DNA from 3 places in the Micromonospora inyonensis genome. Region 2 is predicted to be linked to each of the others. Evidence: riboswitches for the same ligand, from Rfam matches in the RefSeq annotation. Region 2 holds a riboswitch; each other region holds the start of a gene.
What was found. Region 2 has a riboswitch for cobalamin ahead of bluB (5,6-dimethylbenzimidazole synthase). Riboswitches for the same ligand answer to the same signal wherever they lie in the genome.
Positions count from the first base shown of each region.

Region 1: another riboswitch for cobalamin. It lies ahead of metE (5-methyltetrahydropteroyltriglutamate--homocysteine S-methyltransferase); the one in region 2 lies ahead of bluB (5,6-dimethylbenzimidazole synthase).
Region 3: another riboswitch for cobalamin. It lies ahead of GA0074694_RS24240 (energy-coupling factor ABC transporter permease); the one in region 2 lies ahead of bluB (5,6-dimethylbenzimidazole synthase).

Region 1 covers NZ_FMHU01000002.1:1,930,329-1,933,525, forward strand. The annotation lists gene GA0074694_RS23025 (IS3 family transposase) at 1-299, shown strand, start outside; partial or broken gene GA0074694_RS23030 (hypothetical protein) at 331-534, shown strand; gene GA0074694_RS23035 (ribonucleotide-diphosphate reductase subunit beta) at 531-1,580, shown strand; cobalamin riboswitch at 1,583-1,786, shown strand; gene metE (5-methyltetrahydropteroyltriglutamate--homocysteine S-methyltransferase) at 1,892-3,197, shown strand, end outside.
Region 2 covers NZ_FMHU01000001.1:1,722,350-1,725,546, forward strand. The annotation lists gene GA0074694_RS07900 (crotonase/enoyl-CoA hydratase family protein) at 1-358, opposite strand, end outside; gene GA0074694_RS07905 (EamA family transporter) at 471-1,382, opposite strand; cobalamin riboswitch at 1,465-1,635, shown strand; gene bluB (5,6-dimethylbenzimidazole synthase) at 1,687-2,313, shown strand; gene GA0074694_RS07915 (Rieske (2Fe-2S) protein) at 2,436-3,197, shown strand, end outside.
Region 3 covers NZ_FMHU01000002.1:2,195,861-2,199,057, reverse strand. The annotation lists gene cbiQ (cobalt ECF transporter T component CbiQ) at 1-588, opposite strand, end outside; gene GA0074694_RS24245 (energy-coupling factor ABC transporter substrate-binding protein) at 588-905, opposite strand; gene GA0074694_RS24240 (energy-coupling factor ABC transporter permease) at 902-1,582, opposite strand; cobalamin riboswitch at 1,613-1,782, opposite strand; gene GA0074694_RS24235 (ABC transporter substrate-binding protein) at 1,932-3,197, shown strand, end outside.

The DNA of each region.
Region 1 (3,197 bases), on a different contig from region 2:
GCAGCGAGTACACCGCCGCCGAATACGCCACCGCCTGCCGCCGGCTGGGTGTCCTGCAATCGATGGGCCGGGTCGGCTGCGCCCTGGACAACGCCGCCGCGGAGGCGTTCAACTCCACCATCAAGGTCGAGTACATCCACCGGCAGCGGTTCCGCACCCGCGCCGAAGCCCGACTCAAGATCGCCACCTGGATCGTCGATTTCTACAACACCCGCCGACGCCACAGCGCCTGCGATGGCATGTCACCCATCGACTACGAACGCTTCATCGCCCAAGCCCGCCTGGCTCAGGCAGCTTAAACAGCCCTCCACGCTTCCAGGGGATTGACACTCCTCGATGTACCTGTACGCGTGGAAAGCCGGCCTGAAGACCGCCTACTACCTGCGCTCGCGCCCCGCGACGCGCATCCAGCAGGCCACCGTCTCCGTCGCCCCCGCAGCCGCGAAGACACCCGCCGCCACGCTTGCCGTCGCCGACGACGGGGCGCTGGCCTGCTCCATCGAGAACCCGGAATCCTGCGAGGCCTGCCAGTGACCACCATTCCCGAAACCCGCACCGCACCGGCGCCCGCCGTCGAGCGCCAGATGCTGCTCGACCCCGGCATGGACCTCACGCTACGGCCGATGCGCTACCCGCACTTCTTCGACCGGTTCAAGGACGCCATCAAGAACACCTGGACCGTCGAGGAAGTCGACCTGCACAACGACCTCGCCGACCTGGAGAAGCTCACCCCGGCCGAGCGGCACCTCGTCAGCCGCCTGGTCGCGTTCTTCGCCACCGGCGACACCATCGTCGCCAACAACCTCGTGCTCAACCTCTACCAGCACGTCAACTCGCCCGAGGGCCGCCTCTACCTGTCCCGGCAGCTGTTCGAAGAGGCCGTGCACGTCCAGTTCTACCTGAACCTGCTCGACACCTACGTCGCGGACGAGCGGGAGCGGTTCGCGGCGTTCGCCGCGATCGACAACATCCCCTCGATCGCCCGCAAGGCCGAGTTCTGTTTCCGGTGGATCGACTCGATCTTCGAGCTGCGCGAGCTCAAGACCCGCGAGGACCGGCGGGCGTTCCTGCTCAACCTGATCTGCTTCGCCGCCTGCATCGAAGGGCTGTTCTTCTACGGCGCCTTCGCCTACGTCTACTACCTGCGCTCGCGCGGGCTGCTGCACGGGCTCGCCTCCGGCACCAACTGGGTGTTCCGCGACGAGAGCATGCACATGGCGTTCGCGTTCGACGTCGTCGACACCGTCCGGCGGGAGGAACCCGACCTGTTCGACGCGCAGATGCAGCAGCAGGTCCGCGACATGCTCGCCGAAGCCGTCGAGTGCGAGTTGCAGTTCGCCGCCGACCTGCTCGAACAAGGAGTCTCCGGAATGTCGCTCACGGACATGCGCGAGTACCTGCAACACGTCGCGGACCGGCGCCTCGCCGTGCTCGGCATCGAGCCGATCTACGGCAGCAAGAACCCGTTCGCGTTCATGGAGCTGCAGGACGTGCAGGAGCTGTCCAACTTCTTCGAGCGTCGCGTCGCCGCATACCAGGTCGGGGTCACCGGCTCGGTGAGCTTCGACGACGAGTTCTAGCTAGGATTCCCCGCAGTGCTGGTTCGCGCGGCCGTCAGGCCGCGCGTCGTAAGAGGGAACCCGGTGCGAGACCGGGACTGCCCCGCAGCGGTGAGTGGGAACGAAAACCGTCATCAAGCACTGGGCGCGAGCCTGGGAAGCGACGGCCGGTAGGCGCGAGCACGACGCCCACGAGTCCGAAGACCTGCCCGCACTGCGCACGCGACCGCGTGCGCCGCCGACGGCCTCTCGGGAGGGCCGGGCGGAAGGCCGGCGACGGCCTTTCCCCTGCCCTTCCGTGCCGTCGGGCACATCGAGGGAAGGGAACACCCGTGAGTTTCGGCACCAGCACCGTGCTCGGCTACCCGCGCATCGGCGGCAACCGCGAACTGAAGAAGGCCGTCGAGGCGTACTGGGCCGGGCGCATCGACGCCGCCGCCCTGGAATCGACCGCGGCCGGCCTGCGCACGCAGGTGTGGCAGACGCTGCGCGACGCCCGCCTCGACGCCATCCCGTCGAACACGTTCTCCTACTACGACCACGTCCTCGACACCGCCGTCGCCGTCGGCGCGGTCCCGGCCCGGTTCCGTCGACTCGGCCTGCCCGAGCTGGACACCTACTTCGCGATGGCCCGCGGCGTCGACGCCGAACCTGCGCTCGAGCTGACGAAGTGGTTCGCCACCAACTACCACTACCTCGTGCCCGAGATCGACGCCGACACCGAGTTCGCCCCGAACCCGGCCAAGGCCTTGCGTGAGTACGGCGAAGCCCGTGCGCTCGGCGTCACCACCCGGCCGGTGCTCGTCGGCCCGGCCACGTTCCTGTTGCTGGCCAAGGGCGCCGACCCGTTCGCCCGGCTGGACGACCTGGTCGAAACCTACGCCTCGCTGCTCGCCGACCTGGCGCGGGCCGGCGTCGGGTGGGTCCAACTCGATGAGCCCGCCTACGTCGCCGACCGCACTCCCGCCCAGATCGACGCGCTGCGCCGCGCGTACACCCGCCTCGGCGAACGGGAGCAGCGGCCGCAGATCTTCGTCGCCACCTACTTCGGCGAGCTCGGCGACGCCCTGCCCGCCCTGCTCGCCACACCGGTCGAGGCGATCGGCCTCGACCTGGTCGCCGGCCCCGGCAACCTCAAGCGGCTCGCCGGCGCCGGACCGCTGCGCGGCAAGACGATCGTCGGTGGCCTGGTGGACGGGCACAACGTCTGGCGCACCGACCTGCGCGCCGCCGCGGTCACCGGTGCCACCGTCGCCGGCCTTGCCGACCATGTGGCCGTGTCCACGTCTTGTTCGCTGCTGCACGTCCCGGTCGACCTGACCGCGGAGACCCGCCTCGACCCGCAGTTGCGGGAGCGGCTGGCGTTCGCCCGGCAGAAGGTCGACGAGGTGGTGCTGCTCGGCCGCGCCCTGCGCGACGGCACCGCCGACCTGCCCGCCCCGCTGCCGCCCATCCCGGCGGCGTGGCGGCAGGACGACGTCCGCGCCCGCCTGGCCGCCCTGCGGCCCACCGACCGGCAACGCGGCGACTACGCCGACCGGGCCGCAAAGCAGCAGGAACGACTGCGGCTGCCGGAGCTGCCCACCACCACGATCGGGTCCTTCCCGCAGACCGCCGAGTTGCGCAAGGCCCGCGCCG
Region 2 (3,197 bases):
ACTCGGCGATCCGCAGGTCGCACCAGAGCGCCAGCTCCAGTCCGCCGGCCACGGCGTACCCGGAGACCGCGGCGATCACCGGCTTGGTCAGCGACATCCGGGTCGGACCCATCGGGCCGTCCCCCTCGGGCTCCACCCGGTTGCCGCTCGGCGTACCGATGGCCTTGAGGTCGGCACCGGCGCAGAAGCTGCCGCCGGCTCCCCAGAGCACGCCCACGGTGGCGGCCGGGTCGGCGTCGAAGGCGCGGAACGCGTCGGCGAGCGCCCGGGCGGTCGGGCCGTCGACGGCGTTGCGGGCCGCCGGCCGATCCAGGATCACCGTGGTCACCGGTCCGTCACGCTCAACCCGTACGCCCATCGGACCAGGATGCCGGTTCGTGCCGCGCCGCGCCAGACGGCCGGTGCCGCCGTCGTGCGTCGCGACCCGGACGCGGTCGGGTGCGGGGTGCGGCGTCCGGCGGCGTGCCTGTTCAGGTCCGGTCCCGGCGGACCAGGGTGGCACCGAGCGCGGCACCGACCACGCAGGTCACTCCGAGGAACTGCGGCCAGGTCAGCAGCTCACCGAGCAGGACCAGGCCGACCAGCGCACCGATCGCCGGTTCGAGGCTCAGCAGCACCGCGAAGACCCGGGCCGGCATCCGGCGCAGCGCGGACATCTCCGCCGAGTACGGCAGCACCGACGACAGCAGCGCCACGCCGACGCCGAGTAGCAGGATCCACGGGTCGAGCAGCGTGCTGCCGCTGCCCGCGACACCGAACGGCAGCACGGCGAGCGCGCCGACGGCCATGCCCAGGGCCAGCCCCCGGGTGCCGGGCACCCGCTTGCTGACCGCGCCGCCGAACACCACGTAACCCGCCCAGCCGACCGCGGTGCCGACGCAGAAGAGCAGCCCGAGCCCGTCGACCGCCGCCCCGCCCAGTCCACTGATCAGCAGGACGCCGCCACCGGCCAGGACCGCCCAGAGCACGTCGAGCAGCCGGCGGCTGCCGGCCAGCCCCACCAGCAGCGGCCCGGCGAAGCCGATGGTCACCGCCACGCCCAGCGGCACCCGGTGCAGGGCGGCGTAGAAGCTGAGGTTCATCAGCGCGAGCATCAGGCCGAAGCCCACCACCAGACCGCCGGTACGCCAGCCCAGCCGCAGCCCGGGACGGGCGAGCGCGACCAGGATCAGCGCGGCGAAGCCGAGCCGTAGCGTGGTCGTGCCACCGGGGCTGGTGCTGCCGAACAGGTGCTTGGCCGCCGCCGCGCCGAGCTGGGTGGAGAGCATCCCGAGCAGCATCAGCAGCGACGGCGGAACGGCGTCGGGGCGACCGACCGCGTTGACGAGCCGGGCGACGGTGGTGGTGGGAACCGGCTGTGGACGGAGGGCGTGCGCGTACATGCGCACCACCATGCCGTCCGGTCTCGTGGAGGGCGACCGAAATCCCGTCGTTCCGGCTACGATGCTCGACGGCACGACACAGTGAGGTGCCCCGCGCGAGCGGGGAGAATCGGGAAGCCGGTGCGAATCCGGCACGGGCCCGCCGCGGTGACCGGGGAGCCACCGTCCACGCGCACAGCGCAGCCACTGGCCCGGGAAGGGCTGGGAAGGCGGACGGCACGGCGTCGATCCGGGAGTCCGAAGACCGGCCTCGCGTCACGCGCCCGCCCCTGCCCGGGTGGGCCGAGCGCAGCGGGAGCCTGCCATGGACCTGTACGACGTCATCCACCGCCGTCGGGACGTACGCGCCCAGTTCACCGGGGAGCCGGTGCCCGACGACACCCTGCACCGGGTGCTGGCCGCGGCGCATGCCGCACCGAGCGTCGGCTACTCCCAGCCCTGGGACTTCGTCGTGGTGCGGGACGCCGACATCCGACACCGCTTCCACGAGCATGTCCGGACCGAGCGGGACGTCTTCGCCGCCACTTTGGAGGGGGAGGCGGCCGAACGGTTCGCCCGTATCAAGATCGACGGAGTGCGGGAGTCGACCCTGTCGATCGTGGTCACCCACGACCAGTCGCGGGGCGGGCCGGCGGTGCTCGGCCGGCACGCCATCGCCGACACCGGCCTCTACTCGACCTGCCTGGCCATCCAGAACCTCTGGCTCGCCGCCACGTCCGAAGGGCTCGGCGTCGGATGGGTCTCCTTCTACCGGGAACCCTGGCTGGCCGACCTGCTCGGCATTCCCGCCGGCATCCGCCCGGTCGCGTGGCTCTGCCTCGGGCCGGTCACCCACTTCGAGGCCGTACCCGACCTGGCCCGGCACGGCTGGCGGCAGGCGCGTCCGCTCGCCGCCGCCATCCACCACGACCGGTGGACGCCGGACGCCTGACCGGAGGCGCGACGGACCGCCCGGTCAGGCTGGTCGCCGCCGGTCCGGGCCCCGCCGGTCGGGGCGGGGAGTTCGTCCCCGTCGCCCGGTTTGCGAGCTCCCGGACCGGGAAGTCGGTACGGGTGCGAGCACTACTGACGAAGATCGAGCAGGCGACCGGCCTGGACCGGGTCGGCGACCGCCTCCAGCGGGCGGTGCAGGCCACCCTCCGGCCGCGGCGCGTCCGTGACCTGCTGCACGGCGTGTGGCTGGGGCATCCGCTGCACCCGGCGATGGTGCAGGTGCCGGTCGGCGCGTGGATCAGCGCCGCCGTCCTCGACGCGATGCCCGGCCAGCGGCGCGCGGCGACCACGCTGGTGGCGGTCGGTACGGCCAGCGCCGTGCCGGCCGCCGTCGCCGGGCTCAACGACTGGGCGGCCCTGAACCGGGAGCAGCGGCGGGTGGGGCTGGTGCACGCCGCCTCGAACACCATCGGGCTGGCCTGCTACGCCGGCTCGCTGGCCGCCCGCCTCAACGGTCGACACAACCTCGGGCGGACGCTGGCGTACCTCGGGCTCTCCGCGGCGAGCGCCGGGGCGTACCTCGGCGGGCACCTGGCGTACAAGCAGGGGGCGCAGGTCAACCAGAGCGTCTCCGAGGCCAACCTGATCGGTGACGGCTGGCACCCGCTCGCCGACCTGTCCACCCTGCCCGACCGGGAACTGGTCACCCGCGAGATCGACAGCGTGTCGGTGATCCTCTACCGGCACGGCGACGACGTCACCGTCATGTTGGAGCGCTGCCCGCACCAGAGCGGGCCGCTCGGCCAGGGCGAGGTGACGGAGATCGACGGCCACCCGTGCGTCGTCTGTCCGTGGCACGGCAGCACCTTCCAGCTCAACAGC
Region 3 (3,197 bases), on a different contig from region 2:
GGCCCGGGTGAAGGCCCGGACGAAGATCGCCCCGGCCTGCCCGGCCAGGGACCGGTACGTCGTGCGCCAGGTCCGGTAGCCCAACCGCGCCGCCTGCGCCTCCCGTACCGCACGCACGCTGTCGACCAGCAGGAACAGCATCCGGTACGTCAGCGCGGCGACCTCGGTCACCGCCGACGGCACGCCGAGCCGGACCAGCCTCGGCAGGACGTCGGAGAGGGGAGTGGTGGCACTGAACAGCAGCAGGCACAGCAGGGCCGCCGCCGCCCGGCCGGTGGTCGTCACGGCCACCCCGACCCCGGCCGGGTTCCAGCCGAGCCGGGTCGGGGAGTGCACGGAGACCAGCAGGGGCAGCGCGGAGGTGGCGATGAACAGCGCCGGCATCCGGGCCGCCCGCAACAGCACCGGCACGGGCACCCGGGCCGGACCGACGAGCAGCAGCGCGGCGGCGCTGCCCGCCAACGCGGCTCCCGGCCAGGTGGGCAGGATCACCGCGCAGCCCAGCAGGCCCAGCGCCAGCAGTGCCTTCTCGCCCGGGTGCCGTAGCCGCCAGGGACCGGTGTGCGCGGCGACGTCGAGGGCGAACACTAGTCGGCGGAGGCGTTGGTGTCGCGCAGCCGCTGCCGGGTGCGGGCGACCCCGAAGTAGTAGCCGAGGAAGCCGGCGCCCACCGCCGCCTGGAGGGCGAACAGGCCCGACTCGATCTCGGCGGAGGGCGGCTCGTAGATGGCGGAGAACCACGGCTCGTAGTCCGGGTGGTCGGTGACGATCGCCTCCTCCGCCTGGGCGTCGGCGCCCGCGAACGGCTCCTCGGCCGATCCGCCGAGCCCGAGCAGCAGCGGGGCCGCGGCCAGCGCGATCACCACCAGCAGCAGGAACAGGTTGACCCGTCCGAAGCGCTTCACGCCGCTACCTCCTGGGGCTCGCGCAGCACGCCGAGGCGCCGCAGCTCGTCTCCGCTGACCCGGGTGAGCAGCCGTACCACCAGCACCGACAGCAGTCCCTCGCTGATCGCGAGGGGAATCTGGGTGACAGCGAAGATCCCGGCGAACTTCGCCACCGCGCCGGGGAAACCGGACGCCGGGTCGGGGAACGCCCACGCGAGCTGCACGCTCGTGACGCAGTAGGTCGCCAGGCCGCCCAGCGCGGCGGCCAGGAAGACCGCCACGTCGAGCCCGCCGCCGAGGCGGCGGGTCAGCACATAGACGCCGTAGGCCACCCAGGGGCCGACGACGGCCATCGAGAAGACGTTGGCACCGAGGGTGCTCAGCCCGCCGTGGGCCAGCAGGACCGCCTGGAACAGCAGCACGAGGCCACCGAGGACGCTCATCACCGGGGGCCGGAACAGCACCGTGCCGAGGCCGGTGCCGGTGGGGTGGGACGAGGATCCGGTCACCGACGGGATCTTGAGGGCCGACAGCGCGAAGGTGAAGGCACCCGCCGCTCCCAGCAGCAACTTGGATTCGGGGTCCTGCCGGACCTGCCGGACCAGAGCCCGGCTGCCGTGGACGACGAAGGGTGCGGACGCTGCGAACCATGCCGCTGCCTGCACCGGGGGTAGGTACCCCTCGGCGATGTGCATCGAAGACCTTCCTCTCCAGCACCTCGTGGACGAGATCCGTGCATCAAGGCCGGTCTCCTGGCTCCCGGATCGATGCTTCCCCCGGCCTTCCCAGGCCGTCGGCCTAGTGGCGCAAGTCGGAGGTCACTCCCCGGTCACAGTGGCGAGGGCCGCGCCGGTCTTCCACCGGCTTCCCGAGCACCTTGACGGCGAGAGGCTATCGACCCGCCACCCGGCGGGGCAAGCGGCCCGTCCCTCCGTGGCCGCTGTTGCACATCATTGGCAACTGCGTAAGGATGGCCTCTGCGGTGCGTCGGCCACCGCGGCACGTCGTCGACCAGGAAAGAGGAGCCCCTTGGGGTCTGCGCGAATGGTGACGATGGTCGCCACCGGTCTTCTCGCCCTGTCCGCCTGTTCGACCCCGACAGCCACCTCCACGGCCGCTGGTGCCGACACCCTCGTGGTGGCGACGGCGGGCGAGCCGGACACGCTGAACCCGGTGCTGAACTACGGCGTCGACGGCGGTTCGCTCATCTTCGACGGCCTCGTCGCCCGCGACGCCCGCAACCAGCTCGTGCCGGCCCTGGCCCGGGATCTGCCGACCGTGTCGGCCGACGGGAGAACGGTCACGGCGAAGCTGCGCGACGGGGTGGTCTTCCACGACGGCAGTCCGCTGACCGCGCAGGACGTCGCCTTCACCTACCGGGCGGTGCTGGACCCGAAGGTCGACTCGACGCTCCGGTCCGACCTGGACATGCTCGCCTCCGTGGCCGCACCCGACCCGTCGACCGTGGTCTTCACCCTCCGGTACGCCTACGCGCCGTTCCTCCAGCGCCTCGCGCTCGGCATCGTGCCGGCGAAGGCCCTCGCCGGGCAGGACGTCAACAAGGCCGCGTTCAACCGCAGGCCGGTGGGCACCGGCCCGTACCGGGTCACCTCCTGGACCCCGGGCGACCGGCTGGTGCTCGCCGCCAACGAGCGGTACTGGGGCGGCCGACCGGCCAACTCCGGGGTGGTGGTGGCCTTCGTCCCCGACGACAACGTCCGCGCCCAGCGGACGCGGGCAGGGGAGTTCGACGTCGCCGAGCTGGCCCCGAAACTGGCGGTCGGTTTCGACGGGCGGGCCGGCTACCAGGTGCAGCGGGTTCCCACCGCCGACTACCGGGGCGTCATGCTGCCGATGGGCGGGCCGGTCACCGGAGACCCGGCCGTGCGGAAGGCGCTGCACGCGGCGGTCGACCGTTCGGCGATGGTGGCCGGTGTGCTCGGCGGGGCCGGGGAACCGGCGTTCGGGCCGATCCCGCCGACGTCGGAGTTCGCCGAGCCGTCCATCGCCGGCAAACCGGCCGCCGACCCGGCCGCCGCCACCGCCGCCCTCGACGCGGCCGGCTGGAAGCCCGGCCCGGACGGCGTCCGCGTCAAGGACGGCCGCCAGGCGGCGTTCTCCCTGATGTACCCGGCCGCCGACAGCCTGCGCAAGGAACTCGCCCTGGCGGTGACCGCCGACGCGCGGAAGGTCGGCATCAGGATCACTCCCGAGGGGCTCACCTGGGACGCGATCACCCCCCGGATGGGGACCGACGCGCTGGTCATGGGGTTCGGCACACCGTACGACCCGGACTTCGTCTCCTTCAAG